One region of the Prosthecomicrobium sp. N25 genome, then DNA from elsewhere that is predicted to be linked to it. Evidence: riboswitches for the same ligand, from Rfam matches in the RefSeq annotation. Region 1 holds a riboswitch; the other holds the start of a gene.

Region 1 (4,410 bases):
CGGCCTCGGTGAAGGCAGCCTTCAGGGCCTCGTAGTCGACATCCGGCGCGCGGGTCGCGGCGAGGTCGGTGAGCGCTTCGGTCCACCCCAGGGCCGCCCGCTCGCGGGGCGTGAAGAGGCTCGACTCGCGCCAGGCCGGGAGCATGTGGAGGCGCATCTCCGTCTCTCCCCGCTTCCTGAGGTCGGCGACATGCATGTGAATGCAGAAGGCGCAGCCGTTGATCTGCGAGGCGCGCAGCTTGACCAGTTCGAGGAGAACGGGGTCGAGGCCGCTCGCCGCCAGGGCCGCCTCGAGGCCGAGCATGGCCTTGAAGGCGGCGGGGGCGAGCTTGGCGGTATTGTCGAGGCGGGCGGTCATCGGAGGCTCCAGGTCTCGAGGTGGAATGCCTCCAAGACGAGATCACCGACCCCGATCGTGACATCGGGCGAAGCCATGCGCGAAAGATTTCGGCGGCGCCCTGGCGGGCAGGCGCGACCCCGGGCGCCCTCAGGGGCGGAAATGCTTGGAAAGCTTGAGGCCCTGGGCCTGATAGTTGGAGCCGATCCCCTCTCCGTAGACGCGCTCCGGACGCTCGGCCATGCGCTCGTAGACGAGGCGGCCGATGGTCTGGCCGTGGTCCAGGATGAAGGGGACCTCGTGGCTGCGCACCTCCAGGACCGCGCGCGCCCCCGCCCCGCCCGAGGCGGCGTGCCCGAAACCGGGGTCGAAGAAGCCGGCGTAGTGGACGCGGAACTCGCCGACGAGCGGGTCGTAGGGGACCATTTCGGCGGCGAAGTCGGGCGGCACGTGGACCGCCTCGCGGCTGACCAGGATGTAGAACTCGTTGGGGTCGAGGATGAGGTTCGAGCGGCCGCGCCGGTGGATCGGATCCCAGAAGTCGAGCACGTCGAGGGCGCCCTTGCGGTCGACGTCGACGACGGCGCTGTGGCGGCGGGCACGGTAGCCGAGGAGGCCGTCGCCGATCCGGCCCTCCAGGTCGATGGAGAGCGACAGGCCGCCCTGCAGGAGCGGCTCGGCGTCGTCGACGATGCGCTCGCGGCGGTGGAGGTCGAGGAGCTCGGGATCGGTGAGGCGGGCATCGCCCGAGCGGAAGCGGATCTGCGACAGGCGCGAGCCGGCGCGGACCAGGATCGGGAAGGTGCGCGGGCTCACCTCGAGGAAGAGCGGCCCGCGGTAGCCGGCCGGGATGGTGTCGAAGGCGCGGGCGGCGTCGACGATGACGCGAGTGAAGACGTCCAGGCGGCCGGTCGAGCTCTTCGGGTTGGCCGAGGCCGCGATGGCGTCGGGCAGCGCCAGGCTCTCCATCAAGGGCACGATGTAGACGCAGCCGGTCTCCAGCACGGCGCCGCCGGCGAGGTCGATCGCATGAAGCCGCAGGTCCGCGATCTTGTCCTCGACGCGGGTGTCGCGGCCGGGCAGGAAGCTGGCGCGGACCCGGTAGGCGACGCTTCCGAGGCGCAGGTCCAGGCTGGCGGGCTGGACCTGGTCGGGGTCGAAGGCGCGCCCGGCCGCGATCGCGCCGGCTTGCGCGAGCGCGCGGATCTGGTGCGCGGCCAGGATGCCCGCTCCGGTCACTGGTCCAGCCATGTGTTTCGGTTCCCCTTCGACGCTCCTTCTCTAGTCCAATCGGGGCGAGCGCAAAAGGCTCGCCGGCGGGTTCGCCGCCGCTGCGCGGTCGCGGCGTGGATTGACGCGGGCCGGGCGAAGGTCTATGCCCTCCTTCACACTCCGTGGTCATTTGAGCCGGCCGGCTTGCAGCCACGTTAAACAAGTCGCTAAAGGGCCGGGGAACGATGGAGCCCGGTCCCGCATTTTGTCGGCCGGGATTTTTTGTGCCCATCGCACGCGTTCCTGAAGGCCGAGCCGCATGACCAGCCCCACCCCGCGCCGCCGGCGCCCCGCCACCGAACTCGTGCACGGCGGCACCCTCCGCTCGCAGTTCAACGAGACGTCCGAGGCCCTCTTCCTGACGCAGGGCTTCGTGTACGGCTCCGCCGAGGAGGCGGAGGCCCGGTTCCTCAACCTCTCGCCGGGCTACCAGTACTCGCGCTTCTCGAACCCGACCGTGACCATGTTCGAGGAGCGCATGGCGATCCTGGAGGGCTCCGAGGTGGCGCGCGCCACCGCGACCGGCATGGCGGCCGTCACGGCCGCGCTCCTGTCGCAGCTCTCGGCCGGCGACCACGTGGTGGCCGCGAAGGCGCTGTTCGGCTCCTGCCGCTACATCGTCGAGGATCTGGCGCCGCGCTTCGGGATCGCGGCGACCCTCGTCGACGGCGCCGACCTCGACCAGTGGCGCGATGCGGTGCGGCCGAACACCCGGGCCTTCTTCCTGGAGAGCCCGACCAATCCGACCCTCGAGGTCTACGACATCGCCGCCATCGCCGACATCGCCCACGAGGTGGGCGCGCGGCTGGTGGTCGACAACGTGTTCGCGACGCCGATCTTCCAGTCGCCGCTCGAACTCGGGGCGGACGTGGTCGTCTACTCGGCGACCAAGCATATCGACGGCCAGGGCCGTTGCCTGGGCGGGGTCGTCTGCTGTTCGAAGGCGTTCCTGGACAAGCACCTGCAGGTCTTCATCCGCCAGACGGGGCCTTCGATCAGCCCGTTCAACGCCTGGGTGCTGCTGAAGGGCCTGGAGACCCTGCCGGTCCGGGTCGAGCGGCAGAGCGCGACCGCGGCGCGGCTCGCCGACGTGCTCGCCGCCCATCCCGCCGTCACCCGCGTCATCTACCCGGGGCGGGCGGACCATCCGCAGGCCGCGACCGTCGCCAGGCAGATGAAGGGCGGGTCGAGCCTGATCTGCTTCGAGGTCGCGGGCGGCAAGGCGGGGGCCTTCGCGGTCGAGAACGGGCTGGAGATCATCCGCATCTCCAACAATCTCGGCGACGCCAAGAGCCTCGTCACCCATCCCGCCACCACCACGCACCAGCGGCTGACCCCGGAGGCGCGGGCCGAACTCGGCATCTCGGACGGCATGATCCGGCTCTCGGTCGGCCTGGAGGACCCGGACGACCTCGTGGAGGACCTGGCGGCCGCGCTCGACCGGGTCAGGCCGGCGGCCGCCGCGGCGGAGTGACGGGTCAGGACCGGAAGGTCGTCATGGCGAGGCGCACCCGGGCGGCCGTGGTGAGCAGGCAGAGAAGCCCGAAGCCGACCGCGAGCGCCGGGAAGGCGGCGGGCCAGAGGCAGGCGGCGAGGAAGACCGCGATGGTCTCGGTGCCCTCCGCGAGACCGGTCGTGAAGTAGAGGGACTTGGAGCCGCGGGCGCGCGTCTCCATCCCGTGCTTCGCGGCCAGGATCGCGTAGCCGAGGAAGCTCGCCCCGTTGACGTAGAAGGTGACCAGCAGGAAGGCGGCCGGCAGGGCGTTGCGCGCGGGGTCGAGGGCCGCGAAGGCGAGCGGCACGGCGCCGTAGAAGACGAAGTCGCAGACGATGTCGAGGAAGCCGCCGAGATCGGTCTTGCGCGTCGCCCGCGCGACGGCGCCGTCCAGGCCGTCGGCGAGGCGGCTGGCGAGGACCAGGACAAGGCCGAGGAGCGTCGCCCCGGCGGCGATCGCGGCCGCGGCGCCGAGGCCCACCACGAGGCCCGCGGCCGTCAAGGCGTCCGCGCCGACGCCCGCGGCGGCGAGCCGGGCGCCGGCCCGGTCGAGCGGCCCGTCGACGAGCCGCCGCATGATGCCGTCCAGCATATTCGACCAGCCCCCCCTCGCCCGCCCGGCACCAACCGGCGCCAATCTATGCCGCCGGGGCCGGTAGTCCATGCGGCGATGGGCGGGCTTGGCCCTTGCCCAACCGTCCCGTAATAGCGCTATCCTGCTTATTCGAGAATGTGGTGCCGGATCCTGCCCATGCAGCCGAAGGGCGCGCAAGACCCCAAGTCACAGGCCTGGCGCTACGAGGCGGTGAGCCACGGCATCCGCGTCGTCGTCGCGCCCCGGTACCTGGAGGACCGGTCCGATCCGGGCGAATCCCGGTTCTTCTGGGCCTATACGGTTGAGATCACCAACCTGTCCCAGGAGACGATCCAGCTGCGCGCGCGCTACTGGCGCATCGTGGACGGAAACGGAAAGCAGCAGGAGGTTCGCGGACCCGGGGTGGTCGGCGAGGAGCCGGTGATCCTGCCGGGCGACTCCTACGAATACACGTCCGGCTGCCCGCTCACGACGCCGTCCGGCTTCATGGTCGGCCACTACCAGGTGGAGACCGGTCGCGGCGAGCGGCTGACCGTCGAGATCCCGGCCTTCTCGCTCGACCTGCCCGGCGAGGGACGGATCATCAACTGACGGTCGGGACATGAGAACAAAGCGGGATTTTCCGCGTGCGGGGCTTTTCACCGTCTGGCAGACTGCGGTCATGCGAATCGCGTGGACCGACAGCCCCGACGGCGACCCGGGCGGCGTGCC
Region 2 (4,410 bases), 320 kb from region 1:
CAATGTCTGACCACGCCCCCACCGGGCCGACAGCCCGCGGTCGCTCCCGCGGCTCCGAGCGTCATCGGAGCTAGCCCTGGAGGGCGGCCACCGCGGACTTGCCGTCGAGGGTTTCGACGCTGTCTAACCAGTCCTTGAGGAAGTCTGGGCGCTTCTTCAGCTCGGGGCCGTCGCGGGGGGCGGCACCACTGTCGGTCGGGTCGCGGCCTGGCAGCCGCTCCTTAATCAGTCGAAGTCCGGATGCGCGATCTAATTTGCAGTACTAACATAAAATTTAAGTATTAAATGGAGGATGACATGAGCCGCGCGTTCCGCAGTGCCGGTCGTCTCGCCGCCCCGGTCGTCACCGGGACCAACGCTCCGGACTTCATCGATCTTCAGGCCCTTCGGCCGAACTCGGCCGTGGATGCGTATGGATTGGACGGAAACGACACCATTCTGGGCACGCTCAACCAGAACGTTCTCTGGGGCGACGATGGTGATGACGTCCTCGAGGGGCGGACGGGTTCTTACGGCGGCGGAACCAGCACCAAGAGCGCACTTGTTCGCGGGCAGGATACGATCTACGGCGGTCTCGGAAACGACATGCTCTTCGGCGACGAGGCCAACGCCGACCGGACGGCGAGCCTGCTTGGGCCGCTGGACGGCCGCGATCGAATCTCTGGTGGGGATGGGGATGACACGGCCTTCGGCGGCGGCGGCGATGACGGGATCCAGGGCGACTCCGGGCACGACCGCCTTTTCGGCGAGAACGGGCGGGACTCGCTTGCCGGCGGCACCGGAAATGACAGGCTCGACGGCGGCTCCGGAAACGACGGGCTGACCGGCGGAGACGGCGACGACACGATCCAGGGAGGTGACGGTAACGACTGGATCGAAGATGGTGCCGGGGCCGACCTCGTGGAGGGCGGAGCGGGCAACGACACGATCGTGAGCGGCGGCGGTCTTCTCGATACCCTGGACGGCGGCTACGGCAACGACCTCATCTACGGCGGGCCGGATAGCAACCTCATCGCGGGCGGAGCCGGAAACGACACGATCTACGGCGGTGATCTTGCCGACGAAATCACCGGCGGCTCAGGCAATGACCTGATATTCGGTCAAGGCGACTTCAACGAAATCTACGGCGGCGAGGGAAACGATACGCTCTCGTCCGGCCAAGGCGGGGAACTGTACGGAGGCGATGGACGGGATCGGCTACACGGCAGTGAATTTTTCGACGAACTTCACGGCGAAGCGGGCAACGACAGGCTGGATGCCGGAGCATCGTCTGACAGTCTTCTGGGGGGGGCCGGCGCGGACCGGCTCCTCGGTGGGGCGGACAACGATGTCATGTATGGGGAGAGCGACATCGGCTCCGGCCTCCAGCCCGGCAACGACACCCTCGATGGGGGTGCCGGCGACGACCTCATGACGGGCAACCAGGGGGCCGACACCTTCGTGTTCCGCTTCGCGGCCGATGCCGGAAACGACACGATCACCGACTTCACGTTCGTGGAGCACGACCGGTCGACCATCGACGTGCTCGACCCGGCGAAATTCGATACGTCATCTATCACCGTGGTCGACGACGGTAGCAATACGACCCTCAGCTGGGCGAGCCACACCATCGTGCTGGAAGGGGTGACCGGTGGCGCGCATCCGCTCCAGTCCATCGAGGATCTGAACGCGCTGAGCCGGGCGGCCGCCGGCTATGACGCGGTGCTGCTGGTCTGAAGCGAGGGCGGCCAATTGCCCGCACAGATGAAGGGATAGCGGATCAACTCATGTCGTTGACACTTTCCGCCTCCTCCTCATCCTCCGCCGCCCAGTTCTCCCGGAACCATTCGTCGTTCACCTGCCTGTACCATTCGGCAAGCTGCGGATAGTAGGCCGACGATGCCCTTGCGAAGTGGATCATTTCGGCCGGATCCGACCCGCCCTCCACGTTGAGGTCTCGCCAGAAGCCGACGAGGCCGCCGGGCAGGGCGCCGTCGATGAGGCGGATCAGTTCCCGCATGGTGAGTGGCAGCCGGGACGTTTTGGGCCGGACGGTGTAGCCGTCGCCCGCGCCCTGGTCGTCGTATTCGTCCCGGATCCGATAGGCGATGCGGTCCTTCAGGCGGCGGGCGCGGATCGAGAAGACATCCGTTGTCGTCGACTTGAGCGTGACGCGGGCGATCTCGATTTCGTTCGGGCGCAGCTTCGGCAGGTACTCGCCACCCATGAAGGCGGGATGGATGGCGGAGCGAAATGTCCTTTCCTGCTGGTCGAGCGAGGAGACCACCTCGGCCGGATCGAGCGGGGTGCCCTCGTCGGCTCCGACCAGGGCGCGCCGGCGTAGCTCACCGGTGATCCTGGCCTCGAAATGCGTCTTGAGCGACTGCGGTCCCCAATAGGAGCGAGGACGGAAGTCGAGGTCGAACCGGCTCACGTCGGGCATGATTGTCCTCCTCAGGCAAGAGCGGTTTCGACGACGGGAACGTGGGGGTCTGGGCTCGTTGGCGATGCTACTGCCGGAGCGAGCCGGTGCGGCGGCTCCCACCGGCACTCCACTCGGCCGATGCGTCCGGGACGCGCCTCAGAGAAAGCTTCCGAGGGAAAGGACCCTCGACGGACGGAAATCGACAACCGTGACGGCGGACATGGGTGTCGCTTCCTGGTGCCGAAGGACGCACCGAGGAGATCACGCGCAGTCTGGCTGGTCTGGACCCGTTTCGTTGCCATTCGGCCGCATCCCGCTCTCACGGACACCACCTTGCCCGGGTCGGGCAGGTTGGCGAGGGGGAGCCCCTCTTCTCGATGTGGTTCAATTCGTAGCACAATCTCCGGCGCAGTCCAAGCCGCATGGGGGCCGATCGAGCGCGCTGAGACCCCCGCACGCAGGCAGTACTCGATCGCCTGCGCCGGAGTGTTCGGGTAAGTGCGGACCAAGGTCCCGGCAGTCATTGCGCGGACGATCCGGCCACGGACGGCCCAAAGCCCATCTCAGCCGAGACCAGCGATGGCGAGTTCGATCGCCTCTTCATCGGCCCCAGCGAGAAGGCGCCGGGCGATCCGAGCAGCGAGGCGGGACCGGTCGGCCGACAAGCGCGCGAGGAGCCCCAGGGCGACACTCACCGGGTCTGCGCCGATCAACTTCGCTAGGTGCTGGACGGCCGGTTTCCTTGCGAGCTGGTGGACCTCGGCCAGAAGGGCCGGCTCGAGATATTCCGCCAGCCTGAAGGGGTCAGAAATCCGTCCCCATGGAACCCGGTTTGCGAGGTCAGATCCCGCAGATCGACTGGTGGGCGCATCGCGACCAGCCCCAGCACTGTTCCGGAGCTGATGTCGGTTCACGTCCATTGGATCGGGTGCCAACTGAGGCGAATAAAAGTCTGGCATTGAAATGCAGTACGCTATGTACACTGAGGAAGCAGCCAGCGCCACCTTGCGCGTGGCCGGCAGGCCTTCGCTGATTGCTCCAGCCTCGTCGACGAGCACGAGGCTGGTCAGGTGGGTGACGAGCCCGTGGCTGACCGCCAGTTCCGTTGCGCCCGCCTCGTCGAGGTGAGCCATGAATAGGGACGCGGCGTACGCCGCCACACCCTCTTGGGCCGCTGCGATGGTGCCCTCGGTTACCATCAGCTCGGCCCGGATCACCATGCCGGCGCGGCGGACGGTCAGCTGCTCCGGCATCGACCGACCGCGCGGCACGAGCTCGTCCATCGGGCTTCGCGCCGCCTCAATCGCCGCGGCGAGGATCCGCCCGGTGTCCTCCGTCGCAGCGACAAAGATCTCCCCACCGGTCAGCGCCGCGAGATGGCCGACATTGGCCTCCAGGCTGTCCTCGCCGACGAGCACGACAACGAAGCGACGGCCGGTTTGGGCGAGGGCCTGGACATCGAGCGCGTGGCTCTTGCCGTCCGTCACGACCACGATGGTCCGGGTCCCGTCGCAGCGCGCGACATCCGAGAGGGCCGCGCCGATCTCGGTGCCGCCACACGGGCCGGTGAGTTTGGTTGCCAGTGCGGAAAGGTCTCGCCCGGAATGGGCTTCTCCGATCAGGTGGTGGCTGCTGTCGAACTGCCAGAGCCTGACGACGTCGCCGGCACGGATCGCGCCCGCGGCCCGCTCGAGCCCGCCCATGACCGCCTGATGCTTCGTCCGGCCGGTCTGGTCCCGTTCATTCATCGACCCGGACTGGTCCACCAGGATGTCACAATCGAGCCTATGGTCTCCCGCGGACGCAGGGTCGATCGATAGCCTGACAACGCGACCGTCGCCGAAGGCTGCGGTCAGCGGCCGCGGCACGAGCCCCTCGATCCGAAGGTCGATTGGGCGGTTCAGCAGCACCGTCGCCCGTCCGGCGCCGACAAGCGACCCGCCGAGAAAGACGCGACCGCTGTCGGCCGAGACCGCGATCTCCGCCTCGGCGATCGGACCTCCGGT

Evidence for each region. Region 1 has a riboswitch for S-adenosylmethionine ahead of WBG79_RS02250 (O-succinylhomoserine sulfhydrylase). Riboswitches for the same ligand answer to the same signal wherever they lie in the genome.
Region 2: another riboswitch for S-adenosylmethionine. It lies ahead of WBG79_RS03635 (hypothetical protein); the one in region 1 lies ahead of WBG79_RS02250 (O-succinylhomoserine sulfhydrylase).

The regions. Positions count from the first base shown of each region.
Region 1 covers NZ_JBBCAT010000001.1:476,252-480,661, reverse strand. Annotated here, with positions in the region: gene WBG79_RS02260 (carboxymuconolactone decarboxylase family protein) at 1-358, opposite strand, end outside; gene WBG79_RS02255 (2'-deoxycytidine 5'-triphosphate deaminase) at 488-1,588, opposite strand; SAM riboswitch at 1,722-1,800, shown strand; gene WBG79_RS02250 (O-succinylhomoserine sulfhydrylase) at 1,869-3,083, shown strand; gene WBG79_RS02245 (CDP-alcohol phosphatidyltransferase family protein) at 3,088-3,696, opposite strand; gene apaG (Co2+/Mg2+ efflux protein ApaG) at 3,856-4,290, shown strand.
Region 2 covers NZ_JBBCAT010000001.1:793,439-797,848, forward strand. Annotated here, with positions in the region: gene WBG79_RS03625 (hypothetical protein) at 1-10, shown strand, start outside; gene WBG79_RS03630 (calcium-binding protein) at 298-1,716, shown strand; gene WBG79_RS03635 (hypothetical protein) at 1,760-2,422, opposite strand; SAM-I-IV-variant riboswitch at 2,686-2,790, opposite strand; gene WBG79_RS03640 (VIT domain-containing protein) at 2,968-4,410, opposite strand, start outside.